DNA from 3 places in the Rhodoferax sp. GW821-FHT02C08 genome. Region 3 is predicted to be linked to each of the others. Evidence: predicted binding sites of a transcription regulator. Region 3 holds the regulator's gene; each other region holds the start of a gene.
The links. The regulator LexA, encoded in region 3, represses DNA repair genes until DNA is damaged. The targets are predictions, from matches to a motif close to ACTGTATNNNNATACAGT.
Positions count from the first base shown of each region.

Region 1: recA (recombinase RecA) is a predicted target of LexA. The motif match lies at 6,102-6,119, and genes of this name have one in related genera.
Region 2: imuA (translesion DNA synthesis-associated protein ImuA) is a predicted target of LexA. The motif match lies at 3,438-3,455, and genes of this name have one in related genera.

Region 1 is NZ_JBWKVR010000002.1:236,303-246,168, reverse strand. It holds gene pdxR (MocR-like pyridoxine biosynthesis transcription factor PdxR) at 1-1,406, opposite strand, end outside; gene AC07VY_RS03380 (pyridoxamine 5'-phosphate oxidase family protein) at 1,657-2,322, shown strand; gene fusA (elongation factor G) at 2,409-4,415, opposite strand; gene AC07VY_RS03370 (response regulator) at 4,855-5,529, opposite strand; gene AC07VY_RS03365 (MarR family winged helix-turn-helix transcriptional regulator) at 5,564-6,037, opposite strand; gene recA (recombinase RecA) at 6,186-7,289, shown strand; gene recX (recombination regulator RecX) at 7,344-7,808, shown strand; gene argC (N-acetyl-gamma-glutamyl-phosphate reductase) at 7,889-8,800, opposite strand; gene sucC (ADP-forming succinate--CoA ligase subunit beta) at 8,926-9,866, shown strand, end outside.
Region 2 is NZ_JBWKVR010000004.1:220,570-230,435, forward strand. It holds gene dnaE (DNA polymerase III subunit alpha) at 1-1,635, shown strand, start outside; gene AC07VY_RS06755 (SulP family inorganic anion transporter) at 1,693-3,345, opposite strand; gene imuA (translesion DNA synthesis-associated protein ImuA) at 3,474-4,187, shown strand; gene AC07VY_RS06765 (Y-family DNA polymerase) at 4,147-5,478, shown strand; gene AC07VY_RS06770 (error-prone DNA polymerase) at 5,471-8,644, shown strand; gene ppk1 (polyphosphate kinase 1) at 8,861-9,866, shown strand, end outside.
Region 3 is NZ_JBWKVR010000003.1:15,851-25,716, reverse strand. It holds gene AC07VY_RS04240 (superoxide dismutase) at 1-88, opposite strand, end outside; gene xseA (exodeoxyribonuclease VII large subunit) at 132-1,448, opposite strand; gene AC07VY_RS04230 (MotA/TolQ/ExbB proton channel family protein) at 1,788-2,420, shown strand; gene AC07VY_RS04225 (ExbD/TolR family protein) at 2,427-2,843, shown strand; gene lpxK (tetraacyldisaccharide 4'-kinase) at 2,848-3,873, shown strand; gene AC07VY_RS04215 (Trm112 family protein) at 3,901-4,083, shown strand; gene kdsB (3-deoxy-manno-octulosonate cytidylyltransferase) at 4,080-4,835, shown strand; gene adk (adenylate kinase) at 4,927-5,583, shown strand; gene AC07VY_RS04200 (asparaginase) at 5,635-6,657, opposite strand; gene lexA (transcriptional repressor LexA) at 6,756-7,421, shown strand; gene AC07VY_RS04190 (hypothetical protein) at 7,508-7,846, shown strand; gene AC07VY_RS04185 (D-2-hydroxyacid dehydrogenase family protein) at 7,931-8,938, shown strand; gene AC07VY_RS04180 (tetratricopeptide repeat protein) at 9,046-9,866, opposite strand, start outside.

The DNA of each region.
Region 1 (9,866 bases), on a different contig from region 3:
TCCATCTGCTCCACCGGCACCTGGGCATAGCCCAGCATCAGGCCGTTCCACACTGGCCCACTGCCTACGGCGTGGGCGCTCAAGGGGTGGGCCTCGATGCCTTTTTGCAGCGCCTGGGTGCTGACGGCCAAGTCGGAAATCGCGGCGTCCAGCACCAGCGCTAGATGCATGCCGGCCGAGCCACCGTGCACGCTTCCTACATCGCCCAGTTGCCGTTCCAGCGCGCTGCGCAGGGCATCGCGCCGCTGCCGGTAGAGACGGCGCATGCGGCGCAAATGGGTGGCGAACTGGCCGCTGCGCAAAAACTCTGCCAGGGCCAGTTGGTCTGCGGCGCGGCCCCGGGGTACCGACTGCGTCACCAGCCGCTGTAGCGGCTCCACCAAGTTCTGCGGCACCACGATGAAGCCGATGCGCAGCGCCGGGAACATGGTTTTGCTGAAGGTGCCCAGGTACAGCACCGGCGCGTCGGGCAGCAGGCCTTGCATCGCGGCCAGCGGCGGGCCATCGTGGCGGAATTCGCTGTCGTAATCGTCCTCGATCAGCAGCGCGCCCGCAGCCTGGGCCTGGGCGATCAGCGCCAGCCGGCGCGGCAGGCTCAGTACGCTGCCCAGCGGGTACTGGTGCGACGGTGTGGTATAGACCAGCTTGGGTGGATGCAGGCGCCAGTCGGCGGCGCTGGGCGCCATGCCTTCGGCATCCACCGCAATGCCGTGGACCCGCAGCTCGGCAGCTTTGAACGCCGTCAGCGCGCCACGGTAGCCGGGGTTCTCCAGCCACACGGTGTCGCCGGCGTCGGCGAAGGCGTGGGCGCACAGGTCCAGGCTGCTTTGCGTGCCGTCGGTGACGAACACCTGGCGCGCTTCGCAGACCACGCCGCGCGAGGCACGCAGATGCTCGGCAATCGCTTCGCGCAGCAGCGGCTGGCCGGCCGGGCCGCCGTAGTTGAGCTGCACGGTAGAGGTGGCACGCCAGGCCCGGTCCATCAGCCGCTGCCAGGCCGGCAGCGGAAAGTCGATCAGCGAGGGCACACCGGGCACGAAGGCGCCCATCAGATGCGCTTCGGGCAGCGGCTCTGCCGTTTGGGCACGGCGCGACAGGCTGGGTGGCGGCTGGGCCGGACGCGCCCGTGCGGCTGGGCGGGCGACGGCGATGTCCGCCACCCGCGTGCCGCGCCGATCCGGCTGCACATAGCCTTCGGTGGCCAGCTGCTCGTACGCGTACAGCACGGTGTTGCGCGACACACCCAGGTCGTTGGCCAACTGCCGCGTCGCCAGCAGGCGCGTGCCGGCGCCCAGAGTGCCGCTGCGGATGGCCGCGCGCAGGCAGGCATGCAGCAGGCGTTGGCGCGGCCAGCCCTGCTGCGCATGGGCCTGGCTGAATTGCGCAAACAGTACGGCGTAGTCCATCGTGGCCTTACATGGTTCCCCCCCAGGCTTCGCGCACTTCGTGTCGCTCTCGCCAACCCCCTTCAGGGGGCGAACCCGATGGTCCGGCAAAGCCGGCCCCATGGGTTCCTGGAGTGAGAGCCGTGGCGCACGTCATTGGGGTTTATTAATGAATCGTGGTTCTAGAAAATTAATGACTTCTGGTTCTATTTTTAGAGCCAGTAAAAATTATAGTGCGCTGCCTTTCACTCTTCTTTTGGAAACCTGCCCCATGACCGACACCGCCGTTGCGCCGCCCAGCGCACGCACCCGCATCCGCCGGATTGCCGAGAACGCCGACTACCAGCGCAGCACGCTGCACGCCATCATCGATGCAGCCTATGTGTGCCACATCGCCTTTGTGGACGACAAGGGCACGCACAACATCCCCACCGCCTGCTGGCGCGAAGGCGAGCACTTGTACATCCACGGCTCGAACGGCGGCCGCCTGCTGAAGCTGTTGGCCGGCGGCACCCAGGCCTGCGTGGTCATCACCCATGTGGACGGCCTGGTGCTGGCGCGCTCGGCCTTCAACCATTCGATGAACTACCGCTCGGCCGTCATCTACGGCAGCTTCGAGCGGGTGGCGGAAGACGCTGCCAAACGCGCCGCGCTGGATGCCTTCATGGACAAGCTGGCGCCGGGCCGGAATGCGGACATCCGCCGTGGCAATGACAAAGAGTTCGCCGCCACCACCGTGATGCGTATTGCGCTGACGGAAGCTGTGTGTAAGGTGCGCACCGGCCCGCCCATCGATGATGCGGAGGACATGGACATTCCGGTGTGGACGGGTGTGCTGCCGCTGGTGCAGACCCAGGCTGCGCCGGTGGAAGACGCACCCGGGCCCGGCGACGTGCCGGCCTATGTACAGCAGTGGCAGGGCTCTGCTACTGTTTAGATAGCTTCTGGCACAGGTGGAATATGCGCTAGTTGCTGATTTCATGCATAAAAAAGGGCGAACCTTGCGGTTCGCCCTTTTCAGGCTCAGGCGTGTGCCGGCACTTGCCGCGGCGCCTCGGCGTAGTGGTCGAACTGCATCGTGTAGCTGGCGCGCCCGGCGGTCAGCGCGCGCAGGCTGCCGATGTAGCCAAACAGCGTCTGCAGCGGCACCATGGCGCGCACGACCGCCGCGTTGCCGCGCTGGTCCTGGCTGCGCACATGGCCGCGCCGGCGGTTCAGGTCGCCGATCACGTCGCCCACATGGTCCATCGGCGTGGTGACTTCCACGTCCATCACCGGCTCCAGCAACGTCGGCCCGGCCTCGCGCAGCGCCTGGGTGAAGGCGGCCGCACCGGCCACCTCAAACGCCAGCGTGGACGAGTCCTTCTCGTGGAAGCTGCCGTCCTCCAGCGTGACCAACAGATCCACCACCGGGTGGCCGGCCAGCACGCCGGCCAGGGCCGCGCGCCGCACGCCTTGTTCCACACTGGGGATGTATTCCCTGGGGATCACACCGCCGGTGATGGCGTTCTCGAAACGCAGACCTGCGCCGCGCTCCAGCGGCTCCACGCGCAGCGCCACTTCCGCATACTGACCAGGGCCGCCGCTCTGCTTCTTGTGCAGATAGCGCACGCTGGCCGCACGCGCAATGGTCTCGCGCATGGCTACCTGGGGCGGGCCGGTGTGCACCGTCACGCCGAAGCGGCTGCGCAGCTTTTCCAGCGTCACTTCCAGCTGCAGCTCACCTACGCCGGACAGCAGGGTCTGGCCGGTGTCGGCGTCCTGGCCCAGGCGCAGGCTGGGGTCTTCGTCCACCAGCGTGTGCAGGCCGCGCGAGAAGTTGTTTTGCTCGTCGCGCGAGTGCGGCTCCACCGCCATCGAAATGACAGGTTCGGGCGCATGGATTTCCTCCAGCACCAGGGGCTGTGCGGGGTCGCTCAGCGTGTGGCCGGTCTTACTGGCCTTGAGCCCTGCCACGGCCACGATGTCACCGGCTTGCGCCAGTGCCAGCTCTTCGCGCCGGTCCGCGTGCATTTGCACCACGCGCGACAGACGTTCGCGCTGGCCGGTGTTGGCGTTCAGCACCTGGCTGCCCGCATGGGCTTCGCCACGGTAAACGCGCAGATAGCTCAGCGTGCCGTGTTCGTCGTGCACCACCTTGAACACCAGCGCAGCAAAGCCGTCACCCGGTGGCAGGTCAGTGTTGCGGTCTTCGGGCGCGGGCAGGTAGTCCACCACCGCATCAAGCAGCGGCTCGACGCCTTTGTTCTTCAGCGCGGCGCCGCCCAGCACGGGCACAAAGGCGCCGGCCAGTGTGCCCTGGCGGATACACGCGCGCAGCTGCGCTTCCGAGATGTCTTCACCGTTCAGATAGGCGGTCAGCAGCGCGTCGTTTTGCTCCACGGCGGTCTCTACCAGGGTGCGACGCGCAGACTCCACGGCGGCCTGCATATAGGCGGGCACGGCACTGCGTTCCAGCGTCGGTTTGCCTTGGGCATTGGGCGGCCAGGTCAGGGCTTGCTGGGTCAGCAGATCGACTACGCCGCTGAACTCGGCTTCCGTGCCTATGGGCAGCTGCAGCACCAGGGGTTTGACGCCCAGGCGCTCGGCGATCATCGCCACCACGCGCGCAAAGTCGGCGCCGGTGCGGTCCAGCTTGTTGACCAGGGCGATGCGCGGCACATGGTATTGGTCGGCCAGGCGCCAGTTGGTCTCGGTCTGCGGCTCTACGCCGGCCACGCCATCGAACACCACGACCGCGCCGTCGAGCACGCGTAGCGAGCGGCTGACCTCGATGTTGAAGTCGATGTGGCCGGGCGTGTCGATCAGGTTGATCTGGTGACCGCGCCAGGCCACGGTGGTGGCGGCGCTGTTGATGGTGATGCCGCGCGCCCGCTCCTGCGGGTCGTAGTCCATGGTGGCGTTGCCGTCGTGCACCTCACCGGTACGGTGGATTTCGCCGGTGGTGAACAGCACCCGTTCGCTGACGGTGGTTTTGCCAGCGTCGACGTGGGCGATGATGCCGATATTGCGAAGTTGTCGCGTGTTCATACTATGTTCCTTAAAGACAAAACCCCTGGCCTGCTCAATGCTGGCCAGGGGTTTCAACGGCTGTTCCACAGCCTTGAAAAAATCCCGCAGCTAGCGGTTTATGTCTTGCGCGTCGGCAGCGACACCAATGGACGAGCGCAAGCCCACCATCCACTGGTGCGGATGAATTGCGGCGATCAGTTTGTCAAAGGTGTGCATGGAAATTCCTTAAAAACACGGGTCCAGAAAGCAAAAAACCCCGCGCAAATTGCCGGGGTTGTGTGGGTTCCGGCAAGGCGCATAAGCCCTCCGAAAAATCGGAAGGTTTCTAGAGGATCAAAGCTTGGGTGGACATACGCATGGACGCAATTATAAAAAGTTTTGTAGGTTTTGTCTTTGGGGGCTTATGTTTCAATAGTAATGTGCTATGTAACATTCAAGGCACACATTACGGCGTAAATCACGGCGCAATCTTTTCCAGGCAGTAGCCCAGGCCGCGCACGGTGGCGATGCGTATCGGGCCTTTCTCGATCTTCTTGCGCAGCCGGTAGATGTAGACCTCGATGGCGTTGACGCTGACCTCTTCGCCCCATTCGCACAGGCGCTCGATCAATTGTTCCTTGCTGACCAGGCGCCCGGCGCGCTGCAGCAAGACCTCCAGCAGCCCCAGCTCGCGTGCCGATAGTTCCACCAGCTTGCCGTCTATGGTGGCCATGCGCCCGGCGTGATCGTAGACCAGCGGGCCGTGCTGGATGCTACTGCTGGCGCCGCCCGCGCCGCGCCGCGCCAGGGCGCGCACCCGGGCTTCCAGCTCCTGCAGCGAAAAGGGTTTGGCCATGTAGTCGTCGGCGCCGTAGTCCAGGCCTTTGACGCGTTCTTCCACGCTGTCGGCGGCCGTCAGTATCAGCACCGGCAAGGAGGAGCCGCGGGCGCGCAGCTTTTTCAGCACCTCCAGCCCATGCATCTTGGGCAGGCCCAGGTCCAGGATCAGCAGGTCGAACTCGCGGTTGGTCAGCAGAGCAGCGTCGGCCTCGCTGCCGCTGGACACATGGTCCACCGCCGCGCCTGAGGCCCGCAGCGCGCGCAACAGGCCGTCGGCCAATACCTGGTCGTCTTCCGCAATGAGAATGCGCATACGTGTCCCCTTTATAGGTTTTCTTCGATCAATTCTAGGCCGCGTAGGCTTCTAGGCCCAGCGAGACCACCGTCGCTACGTCCTGGCCGACAGCAGCGCGGAATTCGTCCTCTGTCTGAGCCACGGCGTCGCGATAGGCCTGCAGCCAGGCCAGGCCGGTGGCGGTGAACACCACCCGGCGGGCGCGGGCGTCCAGCGGGTCGGGTTCGCGCGCCACCATGCCCCAGGCGGCGCACTGGTCCACCAGGTCGCCCATGGCCTGTTTGCTCATGCCGGCCTGCGCGGCCAGTTCGGTCAGCCGTGAGCCCTGCAGCGGCAGGTGCCGGGTGATGTGGATGTGGGCGGCGCCCACTTGCGCGCGCGCCGCCAGGTTGCCCAGGGCCAGCGGTACCTCGATATTGCGCGCCATCAGCTCCAGCACGCGCGTGTCGAACTGGCGCAGGGCAGCATCCAGCCGCCGCCCCAAATGGGTTTCCCGCCAAGCCTGGTCTGTCGTGATGGAAGCCATGGATTAATGGTAAGGCAAACTGACTAAAAATGTGCTTTGCAGGTTTAAAACAGAGCTTTAAACTACTGTTCAAGCATCCAGCCTGTTGTTAATAGCAGGCCATGCAGGCCCACTAACTCTTGACCCCTTGATTTTGAAAGACACCGCCATGAACCCTACCGCTGCCCGCGCTCCCGCTGTCGCCCCCACCCCCGCTGCCCTGGCTGAAAAAGCCAAAGCCCTGCAAGCCGCTCTGGCACAGATTGAAAAGCAGTTCGGCAAGGGCACCATCATGCGCCTGGGCGAGGGCGAGGTGATCGAGGACATCCAGGTGGTTTCCACCGGCTCGCTGGGCCTGGACGTGGCGCTGGGCGTCGGCGGTCTGCCACGTGGCCGGGTCATCGAAATCTACGGCCCAGAGTCCAGCGGTAAGACCACGCTGACCCTGCAAGTAATTGCCGAGATGCAAAAGCTGGGCGGCACCTGCGCCTTTGTCGATGCCGAGCACGCACTCGACACCCAATACGCGCAAAACCTGGGCGTGAACCTGCAGGAAATGCTGATCAGCCAGCCCGACACTGGCGAGCAGGCCCTGGAAATCGTTGATTCGTTGGTGCGCTCCGGTGCCATCGACCTGATCGTGGTGGACTCGGTGGCGGCGCTTACGCCCAAGGCCGAACTGGAAGGCGAAATGGGCGACAGCCTGCCCGGCCTGCAAGCCCGCTTGATGAGCCAGGCGCTGCGCAAGCTGACCGCCACCATCAAGAAGGCCAACTGCATGGTCATCTTCATCAACCAGATCCGCATGAAGATCGGCGTGATGTTCGGCTCGCCCGAAACCACCACCGGCGGCAACGCGCTGAAGTTCTACGCCTCCGTGCGCCTGGACATCCGCCGCACCGGCACCATCAAGAAGGGCGACGACTCCATCGGTAACGAAACCAAGGTCAAGGTGGTGAAGAACAAGGTCGCGCCCCCGTTCAAGACGGCCGAGTTCGATATCCTGTTCGGCGAAGGCATCAGCCGCCATGGCGAAATCATCGACATGGGCGTGGAAGCCAAGATCATCGAAAAGTCGGGCGCCTGGTATGCCTACAACGGCGAAAAAATCGGCCAGGGCCGCGACAACGCCCGCGAATTCCTGCGCGAGAACCCCGGCCTGTCGATCGAAATTGAGAACAAGGTGCGCGAGTCCCTGGGCATTCCTCTGGTCCCTGTGGTGGAAGAAGCCAAGGAAGTGAAAGAAGGCAAGAAGGCCAAGGTCGAGGCATAAAGTGCCTGCCAGCGCAGCTAGTACCTATGCTGGTAGCTATTAAAGAGATAGCGCATGGCGTTTCCATCGGCCTCCGCGCCCATCAGCCTCAAGGGCCGTGCCCTGCGCCTGCTCAGCGGCCGCGAGTATTCGCGGGTAGAGCTGGAACGCAAGCTCGCGGCGTTTGAAGAAACCCCGGGCGAGCTGGCCCAGGCGCTGGACGAGCTGCAGGCCAAGGGCTTCATCAACGAGCAGCGCGTGTTGGATTCTGTGCTGTACCGGCGCGCCGGCAAGTTGGGCGCCTCGCGCATCCGCCAGGAGTTGCAAAACAAGGGCCTGGACCCGTCTGCCGTGCTGGATGCAGTAGCCGGTTTGCAAGCCACGGAGCTGGAGCGTGCCCGCGACGTTTGGCGCAAGAAGTTCGGCAGCCCGCCGGTGGACGCTGCGGCACGCGCCAAGCAGCAGCGCTTTTTGTTGGCGCGGGGCTTTTCGTCGGACGCCGTGCGGCGCGTGGTGGCCGGCAGTGACGACGATTGCTGAGAATAGGTTTACAAGCTTTTTAGGCCGCTGGCGCAGATACCACCTGCGCTGGAAGCTATAAAAAGTGTAGTAACCTGGTTTTACAGGCCCAGCATCAGCTTCAGGTTTTGCACTGCGGCACCGCTGGCGCCCTTGCCCAGGTTGTCCAAACGGGCGATCAGCACCGCGTGGCGGTGGGTTTCGTTGGCGAACACGCGCAGCTCCATCTTGTTAGTGTCGACCAGCGCCAGGGCGTCCAGTTTGCCGCTGTCGCCAGGGGCTTCGACCGTGACCCATTCGCTGCCCGCGTAGTGCTTGGCCAAGGCGTTGTGAAGGTCTTGGCCGGTGGGCTTGCCGGGCAGCAGGTCCAGATGCAGCGGCAGCTGCACCAGCATGCCCTGGGCGAAGTTGCCCACGGACGGCACAAAAATCGGCCGGCGGGTCAGCCCGGTGTAGCGCATGATTTCCGGCAAATGCTTGTGCTGCAGGCCCAGTGCGTAGATTTCAAACAGCGGCGCCTCGCCCTTTTCATAGGCTTCAATCATGCTGCGTCCGCCACCCGAGTAGCCGCTAACCGAGGGCAGGGCCAGCGCGGCGTCGGGGTCCAGCAGGCCGGCATCCACCAGCGGGCGTATCAGCGCAATCGCGCCGGTGGCGTAGCAGCCGGGGTTGCCCACGCGGTCAGCCTGTGCCACGGCTTCTTGCTGCCCAGCTACCAGTTCGGGAAAGCCGAAGACCCAGCCCGGCGCCGTACGGTGGGCCGTAGAAGCGTCGATGATCTTGGGCTTCTTGCCGGGCAGGCTGTCGATCATGGCTACCGATTCGATCGCGGCATCGTCGTGCAGACACAGGATGACCAGGTCCACCGTGGCCATCAGCGCGCGCTTGGCGGCGGGGTCTTTGCGCAGCTCGGGGGCGATGCTGACCAACTCGATCTGCGGCATGGATTGCAGGCGTTCGCGGATTTGCAGACCGGTGGTACCGGCTTCGCCATCGATGAAGACTTTGGACATGGTGAGCCTATGCTGTAAGGTGTTGTGCGTTGCAGCATGATACATTCGCGGGCTGACAGAACGCAGCTCGCAAGTCTTATACAAGACAGACGGGCAGAACCCCATCCATTCCTGAGAGAGCCCTCATGAAGATTCACGAATACCAAGGCAAGGAAATCTTGCGTAATTTTGGTGTGCCAGTGCCGAAGGGCATTCCGGCATTCACGGTGCAAGAAGCGGTGGAAGCCGCCCAAAAACTCGGCGGCCCAGTGTGGGTTGTCAAGGCACAGATCCACGCTGGCGGACGTGGCAAGGGCGGCGGCGTCAAGGTTGCCAAGACCATTGACGACGTGAAGAAGCTGGCCGGTGAAATCCTGGGCATGCAGCTGAAGACGCACCAGACCGGTCCTGAAGGCCAGAAAGTTCGCCGCCTGTACATCGAAGACGGCGCCGACATCAAGAACGAACTGTATGTGTCCCTGGTGACCGACCGCGCCACGCAGAAGGTGGCCCTGATCGCTTCCAGCGAAGGCGGTATGGACATCGAGGAAGTGGCGCATTCCACGCCCGAGAAAATCGTCACCGAGATGATCGACCCGCTGACCGGCATTACCCCCGAGCAGAGCAAGAAGGTGGCTGCAGCCATCGGCTTGACCGGCGTGTCTATTGACCAGGCCGTAGACATCTTCGCCAAGATCTACAAGTGCTACATGGACACCGATGCGTCCTTGGTGGAAATCAACCCGTTGAACTGCGACTCCAAGGGCAACCTGATGGCCCTGGACGCCAAGTTCAATTTCGACCCAAATGCGCTGTTCCGCCACCCAGAAATCGTCGCCTACCGCGATCTGGACGAAGAAGACGCTGCCGAAGTGGAAGCCTCCAAGTTCGACCTGGCCTACATCAGCCTGGACGGCAACATCGGCTGCCTGGTGAACGGCGCTGGCCTGGCCATGGCGACCATGGACACCATCAAGCTGTACGGCGCCGAGCCGGCCAACTTTCTGGACGTGGGCGGCGGTGCCACCCCCGAGAAGGTCACCGAAGCCTTCAAGATCATGCTGAAGAACTCCAAAGTTGAGGCCAT
Region 2 (9,866 bases), on a different contig from region 3:
AAAGACGCCAAGCCCAGCCGGCTGGAAGACCTGATTGCGTTGAACGCGCTGTACCGCCCAGGGCCTATGGACCTGATCCCCAGCTTCGTGGCGCGCAAGCACGGCCGCGAGGAAGTGGAGTACCCGCACCCGGCGGTGGCCGAGATGCTGAGCGAGACCTACGGCATCATGGTCTACCAGGAGCAGGTGATGCAGACCGCGCAGATCCTGGGCGGCTACTCGCTTGGCGGCGCGGACATGTTGCGCCGCGCCATGGGTAAGAAGAAGGCCGAGGAAATGGCCGAGCATCGCGAGAAGTTCCGCGCCGGTGCCCTGGCCACCCACAACATCCCAGAGGCCAAGGCCGACGAAATCTTCGACTTGATGGAGAAGTTCGCCGGCTACGGCTTCAACAAGTCGCATGCTGCCGCCTACTCGCTGCTGGCGTACCACACGGGTTGGCTGAAGGTGCATTACCGCGCCGAATTCTTCTGCGCCAACTTGACGGTGGAAATGGACGACACCGACAAGCTCAAGCTGCTGTTTGAGGACGCGGTGAAGATGGGCCTGAGCTTCGAGCCGCCCAACATCAACCTGGGCCGCTACCGCTTCGAGCCGGTGACCGACAAGCTGATCCGCTACGGCCTGGGCGCCGTGAAGGGCTCGGGCCAGCAGGCGATTGAGGCCATCGTGGCGGCACGCGAAGCCGGTGGGCCGTTCAAGAGCCTGTTCGACTTCTGCGTGCGGGTGGATAAATCCAAGCTGAACAAACGCACGGTGGAAGCACTCATCAAGGCCGGCGCCTTTGACGCTATCGAGATCAACCGCGCAGCGCTAATCGCCTCCATCGACCGTGCCTTTGCCTTTGCGGCAGCCACGCTGGCGAATGCCGACCAGGGCGGCCTGTTCGACATGCTGGAAGACGACAGCCACGGCTCCAGCACGCAGGAGCCGGACCTTGTCGAAACCCCGATGTGGGGTATCAAGGAGCGGCTGACGCTGGAGAAAACGGCGGTGGGCTTCTACCTGTCGGGGCATTTGTTCGACGAGGTGCGCAAGGAGGTGCGCCGCTTCGCCAAGCGCGAGATTGCCGATGCAGTGGACAGCCGCGACATCGTCATGCTGGCCGGCATCATCAGTGACCTGCGCGTTATCAACGGCCAGCGCGGCAAGCTGGGCCTGTTCCGGCTGGACGACGGCTCCGCAATGATCGACGCCCGCGTCAGCGATGCATTGATGCAGGCCAACAAAGACCTGTTCAAGGACGACGAACTCATCATCGCCATGGGCAAGGTGCAAACCGACCGCTTCGGCGGCGGTGGCCTGCAGATGAGCATTACCGAAGCCTGGAGCCTGGCCACCGCGCGTTGCCGCTACGCTAAGTTCCTGCGTCTGCAGCTGCCACCGAACGCCACCGGCTCCGGCCTGGACATTGCCAAGCTGGTGAAGGATTTCCCGCCGGTACGTGAAACCACCGAGCAGGGCGACGTGGTGCATGGTCTGCCGGTGCGCCTGTCGGTACAGCGCCAAACCCCGCAGGGCGTGGCCGTGGCCGACCTGTTGCTGGGCGACAAGGCCCGTTTCTTCCCCACCGATGCGGCATTGGCCCAGTGCCTGGCGCAGGCAGCGCAGGCCGTGGTGGCCTACGAGGAATAGGGCGTCTGGTGCAGTTTGCTATTAAATGAATAGCTGCTGCTGCAGGTATTGCCTGCGCTAGCGGCCGTTTTTATCTATAGCCGCCTGCACCGCATCGGCCACACTCCAGAAGCAGACGGTACTGGCGCTAGGGCCGGGCCCGCGTAGCAGCAACTCGCGCACGCTTTCTTTCACCCGGGCCAGCAGCAGGCGGTGGCCTGTGCGCAGGGCCCAGCTGTGGAACTCTGCCAGGGTCTCCACGGCGGTGCTGTCCAGGTCGGTGCTTTCCTCCAGGCTGAGCACGATGGTCAGCGGCGCCGCCTGGGCTTCGGCCAGCCGGCGCACCTCGGCCAGGATCTGCTCGGCGTTGGCAAAGAACAGCGGTGCCTCCGGGCGCACCACCAGTACGCCAGGGTGCAGCCGGGCTTCCGGGTGGCGGGCCGCGTCGATGAAGTCATGCGTGCCCGGCAGCTCGCCCAGCACGCTGACCCGCGTTTGTGAAAAGCGCCGCATGGCCGCCACGATGGACAGCAGCACGGCCAGCAGCATGCCTTGCAGTACCCCCAGGGCGATGACGGCCAGCACGGCGCAAATGGCCAGTACCTCGTCCCGCCCCAGGCGCCACAGGGTCAGCAAGGGGCGCGGGTTGAGCGCATGCGTCAGGGCCGACACAACCACCGCGGCCAGCACTGGCTGCGGCAGCAGGGCCAGCCAGGGGCCGGCCAGCAGCACCAGCACAAAAATGACCAGGGCGGCCAGCAGACCGGCGGGTTTGCCTTGCGCTCCAGCATCCTCGTTGGCCGCGCTGGCAGAGAATCCGGCGCCCACCGGCAAGCCCTGGAAGATGCCCGACGCCAGATTGGCCGCACCCAGGGCCGCCAGCTCGCGGTTGGGTTCCACCACGTCGTTGTGCTTGAGCGCCAGCGTACGTATGGAGCCCCAGGACTCGGCGTACAGAATTACCACCAGCGGGACCGCCAGCTCGGCCACACGCAGCCAGGCGTTGTGGTCCAACGTCGGCCATGCCAGATGGATGTGGCCCATGTCAATGGCGCCCACCAGGGGCACGCCGTGCGCCGGCAGGTCCAGCAGCGCAGCGGCCGCCATGCCCAGCAGCATCACGGCCAACGCGGCGGGAAACAGGGCAATGCGTTTCAGCAGCCGCAGGCAGACATAGGCCCCGCAGCCCAGGCCCAGCGTCCAGGGGTTCCAGGCCGGTAGGTCCCGCAGCAGCTGCCACAGAATCTGGGGGGCGCTTGTGCCATGCGCGGCCACGCCCGCGATATGCGGCAGCTGTTTGATGACGATGGTCACGGCCAGGCCAAAGGCAAAGCCGCGCAGCACCGGCCGCGAGATGAAGGCCGCCAGATGGCCTATGCGGGCGGCCGCACTCAGTGCAAACAATGCGCCCACCAGCAGCACCATGGCCGATGACAGCATCAGCGCGCTGGCGGTGTTAAAGCCCGCTGCCACCAGCGTGGCAACCGCGGCGGCCAGGATGGTGGCGGACGAAGAAGTGGGCGACACGATGGCATACCGGCTACCGCCCAGGGCGGCATAGGCCAACAGCCCTGCCACGCTAGACACGATGGCGTGCTGCGGCGCCACACCGGCAATGCCCGCGTAGGCAATGGCTTCGGGGATCAGCAAGCCGGCCACGGACAGACCGGCGACCGCATTGCGCAGTGGGCTGTCGGGTAGGGGAGGGATGGCTGGTTCCTGCAGGCCCATGGAGTGTGTCTTTCTGTGTGCGGAGCGCCATTACACACCAGCAGCACACCTGGGCCTGAGAGGCTTCCACAAGCTGCCAGTCTATTCAAAATACTGTATATTTAAACAGTTAACTGAGAAAACACCCCATGCCCGGCAACACCGTTCCCTTTCTCGACACCGTCTGGCGTGCCAGCGAGTTGAGCCTGGGCGCCATGGCCACGGTGTCCAGCGGCCATGCGCTGCTGGATGCCGCCTTGCCCGGCAGCGGCTGGCCCTGCGGCAGCCTGACGGAAATCCTGCAGGCCCAGCACGGCGTGCACGAATGGCGCCTGCTGCTGCCGGCCCTGCGGGCGGTGGCCGGCACGGTGGTGCTGGTGGGCAGCCCGCTGCTGCCGAATATGCCGGCGCTGGCCTGCCAGGGCCTGGCCATGGATGCGCTGCTGCGCATAGACGCCGAGCGTGCGGCAGACCAGCTGTGGGCTACCGAGCAGGCGTTGCGCTGCCGCGATGTGGGTGCTGTGCTGGTCTGGCTGGCCCATGCGCGCTCTGACCAACTGCGCCGCCTGCACATGGCCGCGCAAAGCGCCAACCAGGCGCAGGCACCGCTGGTGTTCGCGTTCCGCCCGCTGCAGGCGCAAGACGCTTCCTCGCCCGCGCCGCTGCGTATCCGCATGGGCAGTGCGCCCAGGCACCGGCTGGAGATCAGCGTCCTGAAGCGCCGTGGCCCGACGCTGGACCGCCCCTTGCTGTTGCTGCCGGCGCTACCGCCGGCGCTGGTGAAGCCGGCACGGGTGCCGGCGCCTTCTTCCCCCCCGCTCCATGCTGTGGATCGCCCTTACACCCGTTCCATCATCGCTTGAGGTGGCGCAGGGGCCGATCGCCGACATTGGCGCACTGCTGCAGGCGCTGGCCTGGGCGATGCTGCAGTTCAGCCCGCGCGTCTGTCTGGTGGAGCAGGCGGTACTGCTGGAGGTAGAAGCCAGCCTGCGCCTGTTCCACGGCAAGCGCGATCTGGTGCGGGCGGTGCAGCAGCAGGTGGCGTTGTGGCAACACTGCCATCTGGCGGTGGCGCCTACTGCGCTGGGCGCATTGGCATTGCTGAAGCAGCACAGTGGCCCGCTGGCGGGCTGCAAGCCGCAGACCTTGCAGAGCACGCTGGACAGCTTGCCGCTGCATTGCCTGGCGGCGTTGGCCAGCCATCTGCCGACCCTGCAGCGCCTGGGCTGCCGCAGCCTGGGCCAGGTGCGGGCGTTGCCGCGCGCGGGCGTGTCGCGGCGTTTTGGTGCCGGCGTGCTGGATGCACTGGACCGGGCGTACGGGTTGAAGTCGGAAATCTACCCCTGGGTGGCGCTACCCGAGCAGTTCCGCCTGCGGCTGGAGTTCAGCGGCCGCATCGAGGTGGCGCAGGGCATGTTGTTTGGCGTGCAGCGCCTGCTGCTGCAGCTGAAAGCCTGGCTGCAGGCGCGGCAAAGTGGCGCTATCGGAGTGCGCCTGCATTGGGAGCACGATATGCAGCGCCGTAGCGAGGCGGCGGCCGGGTCTATGGAAGTCCGCACGGCCGAGGCCACGCGCGATACATCCCACCTGGCCAAGTTGCTGGCAGAGCATCTGGCCCACACCCCGCTGGCCGCACCGGTGGTGGCCATCACGCTGGAGGCGCTGGGCGTGGAGCGACTGCAGGTCGGTAGCCAGAGCCTGCTACCGGGGGACCAGGTGCGCGGTGAGTCGCTGCAGCAGTTCATCGAGCGTGTTGCCGCCCGGCTCGGGCCGCAGCAGGTGCTGCGTGCCCAGGCCGTGGCCGACCACCGGCCACAGTACATGCAGACCTGGGCCGCGGCCAGCACTGCGGCGGCCGGCAAGCCAATCACGCCGGACCCGGCCCAGGCCTCGCACCCGCCCTGGATACTGCGCAGCCCGCTGCCGCTGGGCATGGACGGCCACCGGCCGGTGTACCAGGACCCGCTAACCCTGCTGGCCGGGCCGGAGCGTATTGAGTCCGGCTGGTGGGATGAGCAGGGGGATGGGCACGGGGGCGACCTGACCTTGCGCGACTATTTCATCGCCCACAGCGCGACATCGGGCCTGCTCTGGGTGTACCGCGAACGTCTGCGCGGTGCGATGGGCTGGTATCTGCACGGTGTGTATGGATAGCCGCGCCACCTCCAGCGCCATGGCCTTGCCGGGTTATGCCGAGCTGCACTGCCTGAGCAACTTCAGTTTCCAGCGCGGGGCCTCGCACCCGCAGGAGCTGGTGGCGCGCGCCCTCAAGCTGGGCTACACGGCTTTGGCGATCACCGACGAATGTTCGGTGGCCGGCGTGGTGCGAGCCCATGTGGCGGCGCGCGGCACGCCGCTGCATCTGCTGGTCGGCACCGAATTCATGCTGCAGGGGGAGGGCGGCGGTACGCTGGTACTGCTGGCGCGCAACCGGCGTGGTTACGGCCAGCTGTGCGAATGGATCACACGGTGCCGTGCCGGCAGCCGAACCGAAAAAGACCCCTACCGCCAGGATGCCGCGCATTGGGAAGCCCACGCCGGCGCATTGAATGAATGCCTGGCTTTGTTCGCACCGCAGCGCCGGATGGATGAAATGGATGTAGACCACATCAGCGCCCGCGCCGAGTGGCTGCAACGCCTGTTTCCGCAGCGCAGCTGGATCGCGGTGGAATTGCTGCAGCGCATGGACGATGCGCGCTGGCTGCACACGCTGCAGCAGGTCGGCCAGCGCAGTGGCTTGCGCCTGGTGGCAGCCAGCGGGGCGTTGATGCATGTGCGTTCGCGCAAGCGCTTGCATGACGTGATCACCGCCGTCCGGTTGGGCCGACCAATGGCTGAGTGCGGTTTTGCGTTGGAGCCGAATGCCGAGGCCCATCTGCGCACCCGCGTGCGGCTGGCCGGCCTGTACCCGATCGAACTGCTGCAGGAGAGCCTGCTGGTTGCCGCGCTGTGTACCTTCAAGCTGGATGAGCTGCAATACGAGTACCCGCAGGAGGTGGTGCCGCAGGGCCACACGCCGGCCAGCTTTTTGCGCCTCAGCGCGCTGGCCGGTGCGGCCCAGCGCTACCCGGGCGGCGTGCCGGACGGTGTGCTGCAGCGGCTGGAACATGAGCTGGCGCTGATTGGCGAGCTGCGCTATGAGAAGTATTTCTTGACCGTCTACGACATCGTGCGCTTTGCGCGCAGCCAAGACATCTTGTGCCAGGGCCGGGGCTCGGCTGCCAATTCGGTGGTTTGCTACTGTCTGCATGTCACCGAGGTGGACCCGATGCGCAGCAGCCTGCTGTTCGAGCGCTTCATCAGCCGCGAGCGTAACGAGCCGCCGGACATCGATGTGGACTTTGAACACGAGCGGCGCGAGGAGGTCATCCAGTACCTGTACACCCGCTTCGGTCGGCACCGCGCGGCACTGACGGCCACCGTGGTTAGCTACCGCTCGCGCAGTGCCATCCGCGACGTGGGCAAGGCACTAGGCTTGCCGCTGGACATGCTGGAGGCACTGGCCCACAACCATGTCTGGTGGGACGACCCCGAGGCTATGCCCGAGCGCCTGCGCGAAATCGGCGCCGACCCGGCCGCCAAGGCCATCGCGCTGCTGCTGGAGCTGGCGCCGGCTCTGGTCGGCTTTCCGCGCCATCTGTCGCAGCACACCGGTGGTTTTGTGCTGACCGGCGACCGACTCACCTCCACCGTGCCGGTGCGCAACGCGTCCATGCAAGAGCGCACCACTATCGAATGGGACAAGGACGACATTGACGCACTGGGCCTGCTGAAGGTGGACGTGTTGGCACTCGGCATGCTGACGGCTATGCACCGCTGCCAGAACTTCATCCGCCAGTGGCGCGGCTATGTCTTTACGCGGCAGCACATCAAGGACGGCGACGACGCCACCTATGACATGTGCTGCGCCGCCGACACCATAGGTGTTTTCCAGATTGAGTCGCGGGCCCAGCAGAGCATGCTGCCCCGGTTGCGGCCGCGTGAGTATTACGACCTGGTGGTGCAGGTGGCCATCGTGCGGCCCGGGCCGATCCAGGGCGGCATGGTGCACCCGTATCTGCGGCGGCGCCAGGGGTTGGAGCCCAAAACCTTGCCCAATGAAGCGCTGGGCCCAGCCCTTGAGCGCACGCTGGGTGTGCCGATCTTTCAAGAGCAGGTAATGCAGATCGCCATGATCGCCGCCGGCTTCAGCGCCGGCGAGGCGGATGAGTTGCGCCGCGCCATGGCCGCCTGGAAGCGCAAGGGCGGGCTGGAGAAATTCCACCAGCGCATCATGGATGGCATGGCTGCGCGTGGCTACGCGTCTGAGTTCGCCGAAGCCATCTTCCGTCAGATGCAGGGCTTTGGCGACTATGGCTTCCCTGAGAGCCATGCCGCCAGCTTCGCGCTGCTGGTCTACGACAGCGCCTGGATGAAATGCCACGAGCCGGCCTGCTTTCTGGCGGCCATGCTGAACTCGCTGCCCATGGGCTTTTACGGCCCGTCGCAGCTGGTACAGGACGCGCAGCGTCACGGTGTCGAGGTTCGGCCGGCGGACGTGACGCATAGCGACTGGGACTGCACGCTGGAGAGCGGTGGGCCGCTGCAGCCGGGCCGGTTGCCGCAACCCGCGGTACGTCTGGGGCTGCGCCTGGTGTCTGGCGTGTCGCAGAAGCCGATGCAGCGTCTGATGGAGGCGCGTGCCGTCCAGCCGTTCCGTAACACCGAAGACCTGGCCCTGCGCGCCCAGCTGGATGCCGCCACGCTGAACGCGTTGGCCCGTGCCGATGCGCTGGCCAGCCTGTCGGGCCATAGGCGCCAGCAGGTGTGGGACGCGTCGGCCCTGCACGCCACACCAGCGTTGCTGCGCGATGCACCGGTATATGAGGATCTGCTGGCGCTGGAGGCAGCCCCTGAGTCCGAAGAAATCGTTTGGGACTACGCGGCGCTGGGCATGACGCTGCGGCGCCACCCGGTGGCCCTGCTGCGGCCGTATCTGCGCAGCAAACGCCTGCTCTCGGCCGCAGAGCTGTTTGCGCTGCCCGAGACGGCGACGGGCCGCGTGGTGCGCGCCTGCGGCCTGGTCACTGTGCGGCAGCAGCCGGGCACGGCCAAGGGCATTGTGTTCGTGACGCTGGAGGACGAAACCGGTAGCGTCAACGTGATCGTGCGCAAGAGTCTGCGCGATAGCCAACGGACGCAGCTGCTGCACTCCCAATTGCTGGCGGTCTACGGCCAGTGGCAGCGCGTGGGCGAAGTACGCCACCTGCTGGCGCAGCATTTGCGCGACGCCAGCCATCTGCTGGGTGAACTGACCACCAGCAGCCGAGATTTCCATTGATGCTTATGCAAAAAATGCTATCAAAATGATGGCGCCTAGCGCAGACAATACCTGCGCTAAAAGCATAAATGGCTATGCTGTTTTTGCTATCAAAAATATTGCATAGGCTAGTGCTTTGTGTCGTCATTGGATTGACACATTACTGTCATCAAATGAGGGGACACTTGCGATTAGCATCGCGCGCCGCGTGCCTTGTATAGCCTCTATAAAGACCTGATGTCTCAGCATAAAAAACCTCCCGCTGCTTCCGCCAATTTGCCTGCCGTGCCCTTGCTGGACCGCGACCACAGCATCCTGGCCTTCAACGAGCGGGTGCTGGACTGGGCGGTGCGCGCCGACGTGCCCTTGCTGGAGCGTTTGCGCTATCTGTGCATTGTGTCGTCCAATCTGGACGAGTTTTTTGAGGTGCGGGGTGCACCGCATCTGATCGCTGCGCAGAACAACGACTACCAAGGCGTCTACAGCGTCCATTCCTTCAAGAAGCTGGCTGCTGCGGCGCACGACCTGGTGGCGCGCCAATACGCTTTGTACAACCAGCATCTGATGCCGGCCTTCGAGAAAGAGGGCTTCCAGATCATTTCGCACGGCGAACGCAATCCCGAGCAGCGACGCTGGGTCAAAGCCTACTTTGACCGCGAGGTACGCCCCCTGCTGATGCCGGTGGGTCTGGACCCGTCGCACCCGTTTCCCCAGGTGGCCAACAAGTCGCTGAACTTCATCGTGCGGCTAACCGGCGAAGACGCTTTTGGCCGCGAGAACGACATCACCATCGTCAAGGTGCCGCGCGTGCTACCGCGCTTCATCCGCATGCCAGATGCGGTGTCGGGCAAGCGCGTTCTGTTTGTGTCGTTGTCCAGCGTGATCCGGGCCCATCTGCAAGAGATGTTTACCGGGCGCACGGTGGGGCAGTTTTCGCAGTTCCGCGTCACCCGCCATTCCGACCTGGCGGTGGACGAAGACGAGGTACGCGACCTGCGCACCGCGTTACGCCAGGGGCTGGAGATACGCCATTACGGGCAGGCTGTGCGCCTGGAGGTGTCGGCGGACTGTTCGGAATACCTGTCGGCCTTTCTGCTGAAACAGTTCAAGCTGCCCGAGCAGGCGCTGTACCGCGTGCATGGCCCGGTGAACCTGGCGCGCCTGACGCAGCTGATCGATCTGGTGAACCGGCCGTCCATGCTGTTCCCGCCTTTCCATGCCAGCTGGCCCCAGCAGCTGACGC
Region 3 (9,866 bases):
TACCGTGGTGAAACTCCAGGGTTTCCTGGGAATAGGCAGGCGCCAGAGCGTCGATCGCGTAAGGCAATGGGGGCAGGGTATGTTCCATGTTTTTCCTCGTGGGTTGGTGGTTGACGGAATGATTGTAGAAACTAATTTGCGCACGTCTGTAGGACTTGGAGAGCAACCTCACCGTCGGCCAGGGTTGCCACCAGCGACTCGCCGGCTATGGCCTGCACCGTGCTGGTGATGGGCATCCCTTGAGGCGTTCGCAGCAAAGCGTAACCGCGCTGCAGTACCAAAAGAGGGTCCAGCAGAGCCAGGCTGCGATCGGCACGGTCCAGGCGCTCGCCACGCAGGCGCAGAGCGGTCTGCACACTGGCGGGAAAATCCATCTTTTGCGCCTGTAAACAGGTCTTTTCTTGCTGCAACTTTGATAGTGCGGCATATCGCAGTCGCTGCGCCTGCTGGCCTAGCTTCCACTGCTGACGCGCAACCAGTCCCGAGGGCCGCCCTAGGCGCTGGGCCGCGCTATCCAGGCGCTGGCCCTGTGCATCCAATTGACGCAGCGCGGCATCCTGCAGGCGCTGGCCCGCCAAAGCCAAGGCCCCTAGCCAGACATCGCGCGGCTGGGCCACCAGCTCGGCCGCCGCCGTGGGTGTGGGCGCGCGCAGGTCAGCGACAAAGTCGGCAATGGTGAAGTCGGTTTCATGGCCGACGCCACTGACCACCGGCACCGGGCTCTGGCAAATGGTGCGCGCCAGTTGCTCGTCGTTAAAGGCCCACAGGTCTTCCAGCGAGCCGCCACCGCGCACCAGCAGGATGACATCGATATGTACAAAATCACCCGCTGACGCAGATTCCGCCTGCGCAAAGCGATATAAATTTGATAGTGCCTTGACCAGCTCAGCCGGTGCCGCCGCTCCTTGCACCAACGCCGGCACCAGCACCACGGGAATATGCGGCACCCGCCGCTGTAAGGCCGCCACCACATCGTGCAACGCAGCGGCACCTAAAGATGTGACCACACCAATGCCACGCGGCAGCAGTGGCAAGGGGCGCTTGCGTGCGGGGTCAAACAGCCCTTCGGACTCCAGCTGCGCCTTGAGCCGCAAAAACTGCTCGAACAAGGCGCCCTGCCCAGCGCGACCCATGCTCTCCACAATCAGCTGCAAATCACCACGCGGCTCGTACACGCCCAGGCGGCCGCGCACTTCCACCAGCTCACCATCGCGCGGCGCAAAGTCCAGCAGACTGGCCGCGCGGCGGAACATGGCGCAGCGGATCTGGCCTTGCGCGTCCTTGAGATTGAAGTAGCAATGCCCGCTGGACGCGCGCGAGAAGCCCGAAATCTCGCCGCGCACCGCGACAGGATTGAAGCGCGCCTCCAGCGCATCAGCAATGGCGCGGCATAGCGCGCCAACCGGCCAGATACGCGGCGCCAATACTGGGTTTGGGGCGTCCACCATCAGGTCTGGCGCGCCGCAGCGCGGAGTTGGCCGGGCAAGTGCTCCACAGGCGCGACAAGGGCTGCACCCACCCGTTGAATTTCGTAAAAACCCGCGGGAAACGCTGGATTTGTGTGGTAAGTGATTGATTTCACTGGATTTTTTTCTGCTTAAATTTTCATCGAAGTGTCACGGACCCGCATGGATGCTGGATTTCGGCGCGGTGACTACAAGTTCTTCACAAAGTTATCCACAGGAAATGTGGGTGGCTCGGGGGTTTAAACAGATACGGAACAAATCGCGGATGTCGCAAGCGGCTAAGCCATAATCGCAAAGAATCTATCAGCGCGGAGAGCCATATTGTTTTCGATCATACAAGCCGCAGGCTGGCCCATCTGGCCCCTCGTAGCCTGCTCCATCCTGGCGCTGGCCCTGGTTATTGAACGCTTTCTCAGCCTCAAGACCGCCAAAATCGTCCCCCCAAAACTTCTTGACGAGGTGCTGGCCGTGTCCCAGGTCACGCTGCCTGCACCGGGCGTGGTGAACCAGCTGGCGCAAAACTCGCTGCTGGGCGAAGTGCTGGCCAGCGGCATGCGCGTGCTGCACACCCACCCACGCTGCAGCGATGAAGACATCCGCACGGCTATGGAAAGCTCTGGCCGCTCGGTCGCCCACAAGCTGGAGAAATACCTCAGCGCCCTGGCCACCATTGCATCAGCAGCACCGCTGCTGGGCCTGCTGGGCACGGTGATCGGCATGATCGACATCTTTGGTTCGCAAACCGGCGGCGGCAGCTCGGGCGGCAACCCGGCCCAGCTGGCGCACGGCATCTCGGTGGCGCTGTACAACACGGCATTCGGCCTGATGGTGGCGATCCCCTCGCTAATCTTCTGGCGCTATTTCCGCGCCCGCGTGGACGAGTACCTGCTGGCGCTGGAAATGGCCGCCGACCAGTTTGCCCGCCACCTGAGCTCGGTACGCAAGCGGGGCTGACAGGCTATGAACTTCCGCCACCGCCACCGGGAAGAGCCCGAAATCAACCTGATCCCGTTCATCGACGTTCTGCTGGTGGTGCTGATCTTCTTGATGCTGTCCACCACCTACAGCAAATTCACCGAGCTGCAGGTCAAGCTGCCGGTAGCCAATGCCGATGCGCAGCGCGACTACCCCAAGGAAATCATCGTCGCCGTCAGCAGCGACGGGCGTTACGCGGTGAACAAGAGCGCAGTGGAAGGCCGCAGCATCGACGTGATCTCGCAAGCCCTGGCCAACGCAGCCCGGGGCGGCAAAGACATGGTGGTCATCATCAGCGCCGATGCCAGCGCCACCCACCAGTCGGTCATCACCGTGATGGAGGCCGCGCGCCGCGCAGGCCTGAACCAGATCACGTTTGCCACCCAATCCACGCCCAAATAAGCCCATGGCCGAGGGCATGGAAGGCAGGCTGCTGCGCACCTGGCGCACGCGCGGGCCCCTGGCCTGGCTGCTCTGGCCGCTGTCACTGCTGTATGGCCTACTGCACGCCTTGCGCAAGCTGCTGTACCGCACGGGCTGGCTTACCTCCGGCAGCGTGCAGGTACCGGTCGTCGTGGTCGGCAACGTGGTCGCTGGCGGCTCGGGCAAAACCCCGGTGGTAATGGCCCTGGCCCAGCATTGGACAGCGCGTGGCATTGCGGTCGGCGTGGTATCCCGTGGCTACGGTCGCAACATCCAGGACGGCCAGGACTGCCGCGAGGTGCACGCCGACAGCCTGCCCAGCGAAGTGGGCGACGAGCCCGCCCTGGTGCGCCGCAGCTGCCAGGTGCCGGTGTTCGTGGCGCGCAAACGTCTGGATGCGGCCCAGGCCCTGCTGGCGGCCTATCCACACACCCAGTTGATACTCTGCGACGACGGCCTGCAGCATTACGCGCTGCGGCGCGATCTGGAAATCTGCATTTTTGACGACCGGGGCGTGGGCAACGGCTTTCTGCTGCCCGCCGGACCTCTGCGCGAACCTTGGCCGCGCCCCGTGGACCTGGTACTGCACACCGGCCAGCACCCGGCATTCGCCGGCTTTCGGGCGCAACGCCGGCTGGCCGACTATGCGCTGCAGGCCGACGGCACGCGGCGCCCGCTGTCCAGCCTGCAGGCTACACCCCTGCACGCCGTGGCAGCCATCGCCCAGCCAGACCATTTTTTCACCATGCTGCAGGCGGCCGGCCTGCAGCTCGCACAGACCCAGGCCTTGCCGGATCACTACAATTTTGATAGCTGGCATCGCACGAATTACCTGCGCGAGACCGTGATTTGCACAGAGAAAGATGCCGTCAAGCTATGGCGGCACCAGCCGGATGCATGGGCCGTCCCCCTCGTGCTGGAGCTGGACGCCGGCTTTCTGGCCGCGCTCGACCAGCGCGTCGATCCCTGGCTATCATCGCCCCCTGGCCGCATTTCTGCGGCAACCTAATACCGACTGACCGACTGAGATTTCCCCATGGATAGCAAACTTCTGGAGCTGCTCGTCTGCCCCGTCACCAAGGGCCCGCTGCAATACGACCGCGAAAAGCAAGAGCTGGTCTCGCGCAGCGCCCGCCTGGCCTACCCGGTGCGCGACGGCATTCCTATCCTGCTGGAAAACGAAGCCCGCACCCTGAGCGACGAGGAGTTGGGCCTGTGAGCTTCACCGTATTGATCCCGGCCCGCATGGCCTCCACCCGCCTGCCCAACAAGCCCCTGGCGGCTCTGGGCGACGCACCCATGGTAGTGCGGGTTGCCCAGCGCGCCATGCAGTCCCAGGCCCAACGCACCGTGGTGGCCTGCGACAGCCCGGCCATCCTGGCCGCCTGCCAGGCCCATGGCGTGGAAGCCATCCTGACCCGCGACGACCACCCTTCCGGCAGCGACCGCCTGGCCGAAGCCTGCGAGCTGCTCGGCCTGGCTGACGACGCCATCGTGGTCAATGTGCAGGGCGACGAGCCGCTGATCGACCCGGCCCTGATCAACGAAGTCGGCGCCTTGTTGCAGCAACGCCCGCAGGCCAGCATGGGCACTGCCGCCCACGCCATCGCCAGCCTGGCCGACTTCTGCAATCCGAATGTGGTCAAGGTGGTGCTGGACGCCCAGCAGCACGCGCTGTACTTCAGCCGAGCTCCCATTGCCTGGTGGCGCGACGGCGCCACGGCAGAGCGCAGCTTCACAGCCCTGCCCGACCCGGCACCGCTGCGCCACATCGGCATCTACGCCTACCGGGTCGGCTTCTTGCGGTTGTTTCCGACCCTGCCGCAGGCGCCGATCGAGGTCACTGAAGCCCTGGAACAGCTGCGCGCCATGTGGCACGGCCACCGTATTGCGGTCCATGTCACGGCCCATGCGCCCGGCGCAGGCGTGGACACGCCTGACGACCTGGAACGCGTAAGCAAACTGTACTGAAGCCTCTGGTATCCTCCAGCGCAATGAAGCGTTGCGGCCAACTCGTGTGGCCAGCAACGCCACGTGGTTTTAAATACTCCGAGGAACTTCCATGAGACTAATTTTGTTGGGTGCACCCGGTGCCGGCAAAGGCACGCAAGCAACCTTTATTTGCCAAAAATACGGCATCCCACAAATCTCTACCGGTGACATGCTGCGCGCTGCCGTCAAGGCAGGTACCCCCTTGGGCCAGCAAGCCGATGCAGTCATGAAGTCCGGCGGACTGGTCAGCGACGACCTGATCATCAACCTGGTGAAAGAACGCCTGACGCAGCCCGATTGCGCCAACGGCTGCCTGTTCGACGGCTTCCCCCGCACCCTGCCCCAGGCAGACGCCATGAAGGCCGCCGGCGTCAAGCTGGACTACGTGCTGGAAATCGATGTGCCGTTCGACGCCATCATCGAACGCATGAGCGGCCGCCGCTCGCACCCCGCATCGGGCCGCACCTACCACGTCAAGTTCAACCCGCCCAAGGTCGAAGGCCTGGACGACGTCACCGGCGAACCGCTGATCCAGCGCGATGACGACAAGGAAGAAACCGTGCGCAAGCGCCTGGAGGTGTACAGCGCCCAAACGCGTCCGCTGGTGGACTACTACTCCAGCTGGGCTCGCAACGAACCCAGCCTGGCCCCCAAGTACCGCGCCATCAGCGGCACCGGCAGCGTGGACGAAATCACCGCGCGGGCTTTTGCCGCACTGGCCAGCTAAGCCCTGATACAGCTTTGTTAAAGGTCGCCAGGCATGCCTGGCGACCTTTTTTTATCCCGCGGCCAGCAGCGCCAGCATCAGCGCAATACGCGCCTTCACCGGCGACAGACCTTGCGCGTCGGCAATGGCATCGGCCGGCGTGGCCAACACCCGGCCAAACACGCAGCGCGTGGCGCGCAGTACCGCCACACCCGCCGCCATGGCCCGCAGCAGGGCCGCTTGCAGATCCACATGCAAAGTACCGTTACCGGTACCAGCCACCACGACGCCCGAAACCCCCTGGGCCACCAGAGCATCCACCACCATGCCTCCGGCACCGGCATAGTTCAAGACGATTTCCACGCGCGGCCAATCCCCAGCAGCCAACTCCGTCAACACTCTATTTTTGATAGCTACTTGCACAGATTCCGCCTGCGCTACAGGCCTATTTTTCATATGAAATTCAGGTACCGTAGGCCAAGGCCGCAACAGGCGTACCCGCCCCTCTTCCACCAGGCCAACCAGGCCCGCTTCGCCGGACGAAAACGCATCCACCTTGTAGCTGTGCACCTTCTGCACATCCAGCGCGCTGTGGATGTTGCCGGCGCACACGGCCACTACCCCCTGGGCTCCCGGCGTTGACGCCACCACGACGGCATCCAGCAGGTTCTGCGGCCCATCTGACACCAGTGCCGTGGCCGGGCGCATGGCGCAGGTCAGCACCACCGGCTTGGCGGGCTGCAGCACAGCCTGCAGAAAATACGCCGTCTCTTCCAGCGTATCGGTACCGTGGGTGATGATGATGCCAGCCACGTCGGCTTGCTCCAGCCAGTAGGCGCAGCGCCGTGCCAGCTGCTGCCACAGGACAAAGCCCATGTCCTTGCTGTCCACCTGCGCAACCTGTTCGGCCACGAACTCCACACCTGTACCCTGAAAGGCCGCCACCGGCCCCAGCAATTGCTCCACACCCACCTCGCCAGCGGTGTAGCCAATGTTGTCACCGGCGCTAGTAGCACGTCCGGCAATCGTGCCGCCGGTGCCCAACACCACGATCTTGGCAGGGCTTGAGCCCGCCGCATTTGTATTTACCGCCATGGCTTGCAAACTTTCAAAAACTGGTTAAAAATACAGCTACTGGATATTAAAACAGCCATCTAAACCGCTATCCACACCGCCACGTACCGGAGTCATCCATGGATCTGCCCACGTTTTCCGCCAAACTCACCGCCCGCCAGCAGCAGATTCTGGACCTGATCCAGTCCGCCATCGCCCGCACCGGCGCCCCCCCCACCCGGGCCGAAATCGCCAGCACCCTGGGCTTCAAGTCGGCCAACGCCGCTGAAGAACATTTGCAGGCCCTGGCCCGCAAAGGTGCTATCGAATTGGTCAGCGGCACCTCGCGCGGCATCCGGCTCAAGACCGACACCCTGCGCTCCATCAATGAATCACGCTTCCAGCACACGCTCAGCCAGTTGGCCCTGCCCCTGATTGGCCGTGTTGCTGCCGGCTCCCCGATTTTGGCGCAGGAACACATCGACCAAACCTACCATGTGGAAAGCAGCATGTTCCGCTACAAGCCCGATTACCTGCTCAAGGTGCGCGGCATGTCTATGCGCGACATCGGCATCCTGGACGGTGACCTGCTCGCCGTCCAGTCGGCCAACGACGCCAAAAACGGCCAAATCGTCGTCGCCCGCATTGGCGATGAAGTCACCGTCAAGCGCTTCCGCCGCAACCAGGAACTGATTGAGCTGCTGCCCGAAAACCCCGACTACTCCACCATCGTGGTCGCGCCGGGTGAAAACTTCGCCATCGAAGGCCTGGCCGTGGGGCTGATACGCAATACCTTGCTGAACTGATACAGCCACATAGTCTGCTGAGTTGGCCCCGTGCCGCGCGCCAACCTGTTCCGTGTCCATCGCCAAACAAGCTGAGGGAGTTTCATATGGGAATCGCATCGTTTTCGTCTATTGACCTGCTGGGTTCTTTCCAGGGCTTGGTCGGCTGGCTCATTGCAGGCAGCAGCTCCCGGCGTATGCCGCGCGCCGGGGTGACATCACGCACCAATGTCTGCGCCCCTTACACCGCCACGGGCGCCTTGCGTCCTGCCGCCTACCCACAAGCCACACCACAGCGGCCGCTGCGCGTACTCCGCGTCATGGACGCGCAGCCGTCCGGTGTGGGCCGCATGCGCATCTCGGGCCGCATGGCCGATGTTTGCGCCGAGCTGGACCGCTTGGCCGCCCTGGAAGCGGCCCCTCGGGCGAACGCCTTGCTGCAGTAAAACCTCTGCATTTGGGGCCTCACCGGCCCGGCTCAGGCAGACAGCAAATGCTGGGTGGTCTTTGCGCCAAGGCACAATGCGGGGATGAACATCGTGATCCTCGACGACTACCAAGATGCGGTGCGCAAACTCGATTGCGCCACCAAGCTGGAACCCTATGCAGCCAAGGTCTACACCAACACCGTCAAAGGCCTGGGCCAGCTCTCCGTCCGACTCAAAGACGCTGACATCATTGTGTTGATCCGCGAGCGCACGCAACTCAACCGCCAGCTGATCGAAAAGCTCCCCCGCCTGAAGATGATTGCCCAAACCGGGCGTATCGGCGCCCACGTAGATATAGCCGCCTGTACCGAACGCGGCATTGCTGTGGCCGAAGGCGTGGGCTCACCCACGGCGCCAGCCGAGTTGACCTGGGCGCTGATCATGGCTGCCACCCGCCGTCTGCCGCACTACATCAGCAACCTGAAGCATGGCGTCTGGCAGCAGTCGGGCCTGAAAACCGCCTCCATGCCACCCAATTTCGGCATGGGTACCCTGCTCAAGGGCAAGACCATGGGTATCTGGGGCTATGGCCGCATAGGCCAGATCGTCACCGGGTACGCACGCGCATTTGGCATGCGGGTTCTGGTCTGGGGTCGAGACACCTCGCGTGCACGGGCGCTGACCGATGGCGTGGAGGTAACGTCAAGTAAAGACGACCTGTTCATGCAATCAGACGTGCTGTCCTTGCACCTGCGTTTGAACGACGAAACCCGGGGCATCGTCACGCTGGAAGACCTATCCCGCATGAAGCCCACATCCCTGCTGGTAAATACCTCGCGCGCCGAACTGATCGAGCCCGACGCCCTGCTGGCCGGCCTGAACCGGGGCCACCCCGGCATGGCCGCCGTGGACGTATTTGAAAGCGAGCCGATTCTGCAAGGCCACGCACTGCTGCGGCTGGAGAACTGCATCTGCACACCACATATCGGCTATGTGGAACAAAACAGCTACGAGATGTACTTCAATGCCGCGTTTGACAATGTGCTGAATTTCATCAAGGGCACGCCGACCAATATCGTCAACCCTGGGGCTTTGCAAGTGCGCCGCTAAGTCACAGCTTGCCAATCCATCAAAAAAGGCCTGCTGCTATTTGATTTATAGCGTCAGGCCTTTTTATATGCGAGAGCATTGCAACTCTTGCCTGCGAACCGATGGACTTACTTGTTCTTCGGCGCAATCTTGGCTTCTACCTGTGGATCAAAAAGATCAAACTCCAGTAAATGGCTGTTTGGTGCAGGAGTGGGTGCCGACGAAGGCGGCGGCACCGTAGGAGCGGGTTCGTCGTCAACTTCAAAGTCCAGGCTGGGCGGTACCGACTCTCGGGGTTCCTGCGTATCGGGGGCACCCGGCCGTTGCTCCATGGCCGCAAGTTCGGAATTGGAGAAATCCAGATCCAGGTCAAGATCCAGATCCACCGGGGTTTTCTCGACCGCAGCTTCTTCCACATCGTCCGGCACATCGTCCAGGGTCGCCACAGCCGACTCCGGCATCAACAACATGGGTTGGGTAAACGTGGTTTCACGCGGCCCAGCCTCCTCAGCCATGGCCGAGGATTTCAGGCCTGACTCCAGCGGCTGGCGCCCGCTGATACGGCCGCCACGCTCCGAAGAAACACCGTCCACCGCCGCCAGAGGTGCCACGCCCCTGCGAACCACGCTCTTGGCCATGGCATACAACAACAGCAACTCGCGGTAGGCCGCGAGATCGAAAGGCTTGATGGGAGCCGCAGCGGGGTCGCGAAACAGGCAGGACTCAATGAAATCCAACACCTTGGGGCTTTCCCATAGGGTTTCGATGCTGCTCAGGACTGCAGGGTAAGCCTCCAGCGTGCGCCCCTCGTCCGCGTAGGACTCGAAAGCCGGTACATGGCCGTTGAAAATGCGGTTGAATGCATCACGCTGGTGGTTGAACTCGCTCTTACGGCCCAGGGCGTGGAATATCTTCAGCAGCTCCAAGTAGGCCAGTGGGTTGACTTCGA